DNA from 4 places in the Bilifractor sp. HCP3S3_D3 genome. Region 1 is predicted to be linked to each of the others. Evidence: riboswitches for the same ligand, from Rfam matches in the RefSeq annotation. Region 1 holds a riboswitch; each other region holds the start of a gene.
What was found. Region 1 has a riboswitch for cobalamin ahead of nikB (nickel ABC transporter permease). Riboswitches for the same ligand answer to the same signal wherever they lie in the genome.
Positions count from the first base shown of each region.

Region 2: it holds a riboswitch for cobalamin, as region 1 does, so the genes downstream of both, ACTNDI_RS05310 (sirohydrochlorin cobaltochelatase) here and nikB (nickel ABC transporter permease) in region 1, are expected to answer to the same signal.
Region 3: it holds a riboswitch for cobalamin, as region 1 does, so the genes downstream of both, ACTNDI_RS03875 (1-propanol dehydrogenase PduQ) here and nikB (nickel ABC transporter permease) in region 1, are expected to answer to the same signal.
Region 4: it holds a riboswitch for cobalamin, as region 1 does, so the genes downstream of both, ACTNDI_RS01070 (FecCD family ABC transporter permease) here and nikB (nickel ABC transporter permease) in region 1, are expected to answer to the same signal.

Region 1 is NZ_JBQHWP010000033.1:2,556-4,759, reverse strand. Features, by position in the region: gene ACTNDI_RS13390 (ABC transporter permease) at 1-242, opposite strand, end outside; gene nikB (nickel ABC transporter permease) at 239-1,180, opposite strand; cobalamin riboswitch at 1,310-1,510, opposite strand; gene ACTNDI_RS13380 (diguanylate cyclase) at 1,578-2,204, shown strand, end outside.
Region 2 is NZ_JBQHWP010000006.1:106,214-108,417, forward strand. Features, by position in the region: gene ACTNDI_RS05305 (homocysteine S-methyltransferase family protein) at 1-634, shown strand, start outside; cobalamin riboswitch at 670-862, shown strand; gene ACTNDI_RS05310 (sirohydrochlorin cobaltochelatase) at 1,258-2,204, shown strand, end outside.
Region 3 is NZ_JBQHWP010000004.1:156,204-158,407, forward strand. Features, by position in the region: cobalamin riboswitch at 171-355, shown strand; gene ACTNDI_RS03875 (1-propanol dehydrogenase PduQ) at 838-1,971, shown strand; gene eutS (ethanolamine utilization microcompartment protein EutS) at 2,023-2,204, shown strand, end outside.
Region 4 is NZ_JBQHWP010000001.1:251,226-253,429, reverse strand. Features, by position in the region: gene ACTNDI_RS01075 (EAL domain-containing protein) at 1-855, shown strand, start outside; cobalamin riboswitch at 968-1,153, shown strand; gene ACTNDI_RS01070 (FecCD family ABC transporter permease) at 1,308-2,204, shown strand, end outside.

The DNA of each region.
Region 1 (2,204 bases):
ACAATTAACAGAGAAGTCCTTCCTCCCCAGATAAGTCTGGACAGAATGCAGCGTCCAAGCTGATCTGTTCCCAGCGGAAACTCCCTGCTGTGAGAAATCATGGAAGCAGCATAATCATTGGCAATCGGATCATGCGGCGCAATCCATGGAGCAAAAATCGGTATCAAAATCAACAAAACAGCAAGAAGGAAGAGGATGACGAACTGCGGACTGCTGAGTGCTCTTTTTATATAATATTTCATCCTTTCCTTCCTCCCAGCCGGATCCTTGGATCCAAAAACTGATACGACAGATCCACGACCAGGTTGACCGTTACATAGATGATGGCCATCCAGAGAACATAACCCTGGATAATCGGATAGTCTTTCACGGATATTGCGTCCACAGCCATCTTTCCAATTCCCTTCCATTCAAAGATCGTTTCCACGATCGTTGCTCCCCCAAGAAGAGATCCGATTGACATGCCAAACATCGTAATCACAGAAAGCAGCGAGTTCGGCAGGATCTGGTGCCAGATAACATGCCATTTGGAAAGTCCCCTTGCCAGCCCTCCATTCAGATAATCCTTGTTCAATTCTTCCAATGCACTGCCACGCAGTCTTCTCACATAGAGAGAAACCATCCAGAAAGAGAGTGTCGCTGTCGGAAGAATCAGATGTTTCAGATCTCCCGATCCCAATATCGGAAGAGCTTTCAGCTTTACTCCGAAAAAATACATCAGCAGTGTACCGACCCAAAAGCTGGGCATACTCACCCCCAGAAAGGAGATGAAACGCAGAATATAGTCAATCCATTTATTCTGAAAGACGGCGCACAGGATCCCCAGAGGCACTGCGATCAGTATCGTCAGTACAACTGTAGAGACCGTCAGAATAACCGTATTCGGAAGACGGCTGGTCAGTTCACTCCAGACAGATGTTTTGTAGTAATATGATGTTCCGAGATCACCATGCACAGCACGATTCAGCCATCGCCCATACTGAATCGGAAACGGATCATTCAGTCCCATCTCTTCTTTGGTTTCCTCAACCATTTGTTTGTCCGGCTTTGCTCCAAGTCTGTCATAATAAAGAGTCACCGGATCAGAAGGTGAAAGATACGTAAGACCAAAGGTAAACAGAGAGAGAAAGAACATTATCGGAATGACAAAAAGAATTCTTCCAATCAGGTATTTTTTCATGACACCCCTCTTTTTCAGGCAAAAGAAAAAGACCGTTTCCGTGAAACGATCTCTGACATTTAAACACGCAAAAGATTCTGCCTCCAGGAGCAGAAATAATTTGCCGTCATTAAGTCATACATCGTGACCACACTGACATTTTTACAAGCAGGTTTCCTGACTTATGGCTTCCTGCGGCACGCTTCCTTCCCATCCGTAAAGACAGTGGATAACCAGCGGACGCATCCAATTACAGTTGCGAGACAGTACAGGTCTTTCACCTGTTTCCCTATTATCAGAAATCCCGATCTAACGATATGGCATTTCTGCACTTGTAAAAGATATTTAATTAAACTTGTTTTACTATAGTAACACCATTTTATATTTTTGCAAGAGAAATTATTAAATCCGGATTTAAATGTGCTTCTTCCGGATTTCTGCTTCTTTCAGATGGCTGGCGCCGTTTCATCATATCCGCCTGGAGCACCGGAATCATGCAGTACATGAAGGAGCGCGGCGGATTCTCACTTTCCGAATCAACTACCGGGCGTACCTGGCCTGGCAGGTCGAGGACAGCATATATGTCGATGACCGAAACGAACGTTTTTCCGCGATGGTCTCCTCGCTGGATCCTTCCCTGTCTCTCCCGGAACTGATGCAGCGCATCGCGGACTTTTATGCCTCAATGGACCTCGACGGTGTCTACATCGTTCTCGACGACCGGATCGGAAGCGGGGAATTGGAGGAAGGCTGTTATACTATGGAACACCTGAATCTCATCGAAGCCAGAGAAAGTGCCCCGGAAGACCAAAACGAACCAGTGCAGTTGCGGTCGGACTGTGCGGACAGAGAACGTGTCCTGGAAGTGCAGAACGAACCGGGCATGCGGCCCATCCGGTTCAAAAATATTGATGCTCTGAACAAACACCTTGACGCGATCCGGGAGGGATCCTATACCCTTGTCCTGCCGCTTCATATCCGAAGTCTCTGCGCAGGGCTCGTCATTCTCCGCAATCCTCGTTTTATCATAAAAGAATGGCGTTTT
Region 2 (2,204 bases), on a different contig from region 1:
GCTGCTCGGGCTGTCGCAGGAGGTGTCGAAGGGCAGCGTTCTGGTGGCAGGAGATATGGCGCCCACGGGATTGGTGCCGGATTCCGCTGGAGGAGATGCCAGCTATGAGGAAATTTTTGAGATCTATCGGGAACAGGCAGAGATTCTGTATCATGCCGGCGTGGATCTCTTTGTAATCGAGACGATGATGTCGGCGGATGAGACTTCGATTGCGCTGGACGCGGTTTCGTCTGTTTGTGACCTTCCGGTGATGTGCACGTTTTCCGTATACGCGGATGGAAAGTGCTTTTTTGACGGAAATATCTTTGATGCTGCAGCCGTTCTGGAGGCGATGGGCGCTGCGGCAGTGGGACTGAACTGCTGCAGCGGACCGGATCAGATGGAGAGCATCATCCGGTATCTGGCGAAGAACTGCAGTATTCCGATTATCGCGAAGCCAAACGCGGGAATGCCGAAGATTGACGAGAAGGGGAATGCGATTTACAGCCTCGGGCCGGAAGCCTTTGCGTCTCAGATGAAGATGCTGACAGATGCCGGCGCCAGGATTGTCGGAGGCTGCTGCGGGACAGAGCCGGAGCATATCCGGCTTTTGAAGAAGATGATTTCCGGTCGATCATTTATTGGATCAATTTGACATTTTGTTAATGATTTCATATAATAGAAAAAGTCTTTAAAACATATCTTTTCAGTGCCGCTTTTATGGCGGGTAATAGGAAATCAGGTGAAATACCTGAACGATCCGGTCACTGTGAGCAGTGAGCCAGATGCATTGTCCATTGTATTCCGGTCAACGGAGTATGAGAAGGCGCAGGAAGGCATTTGAGCTGCAAGTCAGGAAACCTGCTGAGAAGACGATAGATTTGCTTCCGATGAAAGCAGAGTCTGTTTGCATAAGAATATTGATGGTTGCATCAGTGATTTCTGGTGTGATCCGGCTGGTTTGCAGATATGCGCTCTTTGGCGTGCGGTTATGGATACCGTTTCTTTGGATGGAGCGTGACCGTCAGGCGGATCCGGGATTTCAGCAGATGTTTCTTTTATATGCAGATACGGAGTGATTGCTTTCTGAGAAGGCGGTCACTCTTTTTTACGCGAACAGTGAGCCGCAGCCGAATGCGAAGTATTCGTGTGCGGCGAGCGTTGCGATAGCGAGATAAAACTCGCGCAGCGTGTTTTATCTCGTTTATGTTCTGTGCTATGGTATCGAAGGGCGTTTTGCCCCTTGATATAGATTATTCTACAAAAAGGAGAAACATGATGAAAAAGAAAGTCGTAACATTATTATGCACCGCGGTTCTGACCGGGTCCATGATTGCCGGATGTGGCAGCGCTAACAGCGCAGCATCGTCAGCATCCGCAGCATCTTCGAGTGCATCTTCCGCGTCTTCAGAGACAGCGGAGGTTACAGAGGCAGCCGCTTCTTCCGAAGAAGTAGAGACGGTTTCTTCTTCCTCTGTATCCGCGGATCAGGCAGCAGCGGACAAGGTAGCCGCTTTGATCGACAAGATCTATGTGCAGGAGAGAACAGACACTACGGACGAGGACTGCAAGGCGGCAAAGGAGGCCTGGGACGCTTTGACGGATACACAGAAGGCTCTGGTAGAGGGCGAGTATGCAGATCCGGATTATTTCGGAAGAGATACCGGCGATGCCTCCAAGGATGATCCGCTCAACGAGGACGGAATCGGAGAAAACGAGATTCTTGTATGCTCTTTCGGAACTTCCTATAATGACAGCCGTGTGCAGGATATCGGCGGAATCGAGAAGGCTCTCCAGGCGGCGTATCCGGACTGGTCTGTAAGACGTGCATTCACGGCGCAGATCATCATCAATCACATTCAGGCGCGTGATAATGAGGTGATCGACAACATGGATCAGGCACTTCAGAGAGCGGTGGACAACGGCGTGAAGAATCTGCTGATTCAGCCGACCCATCTGATGCATGGTGCGGAGTATGACGAGCTGACAGAAACCGTCAGCAAATACGCGGATAAATTTGATTCCGTGAAAATCGCTGAGCCGCTTCTGGGTGAGGTAGGAAGTGACACGAGCGTAGTAAACGAGGACAAGCAGAACGTCGCAAAGATTCTTACTGCTACAGCGGTAGAGAAGGCAGGATATGACAGCCTTGACGCGGCTGCCGCTGACGGAACAGCGTTTGTATTCATGGGTCACGGAACCTCTCATGAGGCGAATATCACCTA
Region 3 (2,204 bases), on a different contig from region 1:
ATTTGCGCACATCCTATATTAGCAGGAGCGGGATTTATTAACCAGTGGTGTTTGGACAAATATCCGGCAAAATATACAGAATCAGCTGATAAAATTATACAAAACATGACTGAAAATTATACAAAACATGACGCTTGACAAAAGGTTGTCAATATTATAAACTGACAACATAAATTTGATGGTACACAGGTGTCGGTAAATTGTTGCCGGTGAAAAGGGAAGCAGGTGTGAATCCTGCACAATGCCGTTGCTGTGTTGGCTTAGCTTTTTCTCTTATGCCATTGGGGAAACCTGAGAAGGCGAGAAAAAGTGATGACGCCGCAGTCAGAAGACCTGCCCGTGTATAACGCACATGAATTCTCCTCGGATCTGGGAGAGTGCCTGCCCTCAGCGATGCAGCTGATGGCTTTTCGGCCGTGTCCATGGAATGGAACCGGTATTTTATGAACAGGGAAGACCGTTAAGTGCTTCACCATCGAATTTTTCATTGCGCCACCTCTCTTAATTATCAATCCGGCGGATGCAATGTCGAAAGGGAAAGTGTCGGGCGGAACGGTCGGTGCTTTCCCTTTTCTTTTTCGCTTTGAAAGGATGCCAACAATTTCATAAACCCGCATTTTCCCGTTGGCTTTGCGTATTTACTCTTTCCTTTGAGTATGAATACGAAGCAGGGGGAAGTGTGTTTTTCTGCCGGGCGAGGAAGCCGCAGAAGAATGAGGTAATATGTATTTAAGTGCGATGCAGCATTTTAAACAGTATGTTTAAAATGCTGCTTTTTTTGTCTCGGAATAACAGTAAAAATTTACTATTAATTTAACACAGAAGAAAGGGGAAGCAATGGGAGAATTCAGAGTCAGCACCAGGATCATGATCGGTGATCGGCTCGATCAGCTGGTGAATGATATGAAAAAGGTGTTTGTTGTAGCGGATCATTTTCTTGCGGTCAGCAAAAAGGTTTCGTATGTGACGGACCGGCTGGATCGCGCGGGAAAGCAGTACGATGTTTTTTCGGATGTGGCGGCTGAGCCGGATCTGGGAGTCGTGACTGCCGGTATCAAAAGGCTGGAGGCGCTGGATCCCGATACGGTCATCTGCCTCGGCGGCGGCGCGTCCATCGACGCGGCGAAAGCGATCGTTTTTATCGCGAGACGTGTAAATGAAAAATATAAAAACATCCGCTTCATCGCGATTCCGACGACCAGCGGAACCGGTTCCGAGGTGAGCACATTCGCCGTTATTACAGACAAAACGACGCAGACAAAATATCCGCTCGTGGACGAGAGTCTGGTGCCGGATATCGCTGTACTGGACGCGAGTCTGGTCGTCAGCGCGCCGCCGAAGGTCACCGGAGATACGGGCATTGACGTATTTACACATGCGGTGGAAGCCTTTGTCTCCAGGGAACACAATGATTTTACGGATGCCATGGCCATCAAGTCACTGCAGCTTTTACAGAACAACCTCCTTGAAGTGTATAAAAATCCCGAGAACCTTCACGCGCGGCAGAGCATGCACAATGCTTCGTGCATGGCTGGTATTGCGTTCGCAAATTCCGGTCTCGGGCTGAACCACGGTATGGCGCACGCCATGGGTGCGCATTTTCATATTCCGCATGGGCGGGCAAACGGAATTCTTCTTCCGTATGTCATGAGCTTCAATGCCGGATGCCATGACCATCTGACACCGGCCGCAAGCCGATACGCGGAGATCGTCGCGCAGCTGGGCATGGACAGCGTGGGAACGCGTCAGAGCGCGTTGATGCTGATCCGCACTGCAAAACGCTTTATGGAGAAAATGAACATGCCGGTGACAATCGCAGAGGCAGGTGTCACAGAAGATGATTTTAATGCACAGCTGGATGAGATGGCAAAGGCAGCGCTTGCTGATCCGTGCACTGCATCGAACCCGAGAGAGGTCACACTGGAGGATATCAAGACGCTTTATCGTCAGGCGTTTACCGGCAGGGCGTAAGAAATAGCTTACCAGGGATGATTGCCGGTATGTAGGCCGGAAGGAGGGGCTATGTTTGAATCGAACGGCGGGAACGGCGGGAACAAAGAGAGAATTATTCAGGAATTTGTTCCCGGAAAACAGGTTACTCTGGCGCATGTGATCGCCAGCCCGGATGCGGATTTGTATTCGAAGCTGGGTCTTCTGGACGCATCGGGCGCAATCGGAATCATGACAATTACGCCGAGTGAGGG
Region 4 (2,204 bases), on a different contig from region 1:
AATATGAGACCGGAGCGCTTCCTGATCTTTGAGGAACGTGATGACAATACAGTTAGTGCCACCTATGAATGGACGGCACCCGGTGTCTTCTCTCTGAAGGAGGAACTCCAGAGCATTCCTCTCTCGGAATTGCGGGCGCTATATATGCGGTTTGCGACAGAACATGTGGTGATGGTCAGTGATATGGATGCCTTTCAGAAGGAAAATCCCGATTTTTCCATGCGAATCCATGATGTTCGGAGCTTTATCTCCGGGCAGCTGAAGATCTTGAATCAGACAGAGGGCTTTACGATGGTTATCAATCCGGCGGCGGACACCTTCCGTAACACCAGCGTGCTGCTTTCCACGCTGACGGATTTCATAGCAATTATGATTCGAAACAGGAACAGCGTGCATCAGCTGGAGAAACAAAGCATGATTGACCAGATGACAGGTGCCGGAAACCGGAGGGCTCTTGAGCGGCAGATCCGCGAGTGGAAGGGTGACGGTCTGCTTGGAGTGATTTCCGTTGACCTGAACGGACTGAAGAACACAAACGATACGGCGGGACATCATGCCGGCGATGTGCTGATTTGCGAAACAGCCCGGGTTCTTCAGGAATGCGCAGGTGAAAAGTATGTGTTTCGCACGGGCGGGGATGAATTTATCGTTCTGACAGAAGATCTGGAGGAGAGAGATATCAGCCTGCTGATACGGCATATGCGTGAGAATGCAGAAAATAATGGAATCAGTATGGCAATTGGGTTTGCGGCATGCCGGGGGAAGGTTACGGACTTTGACGCGCTGCTCACCAGGGCGGATTTCAATATGTATAAGGATAAGGGACACAGTTTCCGCAGAAGAAGGGATGATTGAAGGACTGAAGGAAGTCTTATATCCGCAGTGCGGTATATTTGACACTTTTCAGCCGGTATCGTATAATCGTTGCAGATAATTGAAGAGGGGGCCTTTCAGTGCATCTGGTCTTCTTTGCCTGCCTGGCAGCAGGAGTGCAGAAGATCTGTATGAGAATAGAGAATCAGGTGAAATTCCTGAGCGATCCGGTCACTGTGAGCAGCGAACCATTCCGTTATGTCATTGTGTCCTAGAGCATGAGAAGACAGGAACCGGTGCTTGAGCTGTCAGCCAGGAGAACTGCTGAGAGGTTTTGTAGATATGCTTCCGAAGAAAGCAGATTCTGATGGCTTGGGTGTTTTGCCGGATTTCCGGCGGAACCGATTAATACAGGTTATTTTTTCAGGACGAATGCTTCGGCATTCGTCCCTTTTCATGTATAAGATCATTGAAGTTGAAAGGCATACTTGCGAATGATGAGTGACAATGAAATCAGCAGCTATCACGCTGAGAATCTGAAAAGGAGAATGCGATACACAGCGGTCTTTGCCGTTCTGGCAGCTGCGTTTCTGATCGTGACCGTGGTCAATATCAATACCGGCAATGTCGATATTCCGATTAATAAAATTTTGAGAGCTGTTTTTCTCCGAATCGGCTCAAGGGATGATATGAATATCATCTGGAAGATCCGTCTGCCGCGGATTCTGATGGCGGCTATTCTCGGAGGAGCGCTCTCTCTGTCCGGATTTCTGCTGCAGACATTTTTTGAGAATCCAATCGCGGGTCCTTTTGTGCTCGGAATATCTTCCGGCGCAAAACTGATTGTCGCGTTTCTCATGATTCTTGTGGTGGCCAGGCACGGAGCGGTGTCCTCCTGGGCCATGATCCTTGCCGCGTTCGCGGGGTCTCTTGTGTCAACCGGCTTTATCCTGCTGGTCTCCCGGAGCGTGCGGAATATGTCGGCGTTGCTGGTTGCCGGAATCATGATCGGGTATATCTGTACTGCGCTGACGAATCTTCTCGTTACATTTGCCAGTGATTCGGATATCGCCAACCTTCACAACTGGTCTCAGGGAAGCTTCTCTGGTATGACCTGGGACAATGTCCTGGTGGGCGGAATCATCATCGGAGCTGCGTCTGTCCTGGTATTCCTGCTCGCGAAGCCGATCGGTGCCTTTCAGCTTGGTGAGGCCTACGCGCAGAGCATGGGAGTTAATGTAAAGCAGTTCCGTGTGGCCCTCATCCTGCTGTCCAGCATCCTCTCTGCAACGGTGACGGCATTTGCCGGTCCGATTTCTTTCGTGGGAATCGCGGTGCCCTTCCTGATCAAGCGTGCGCTGAATACGGCAAATCCGGTCGTGGTCATCCCG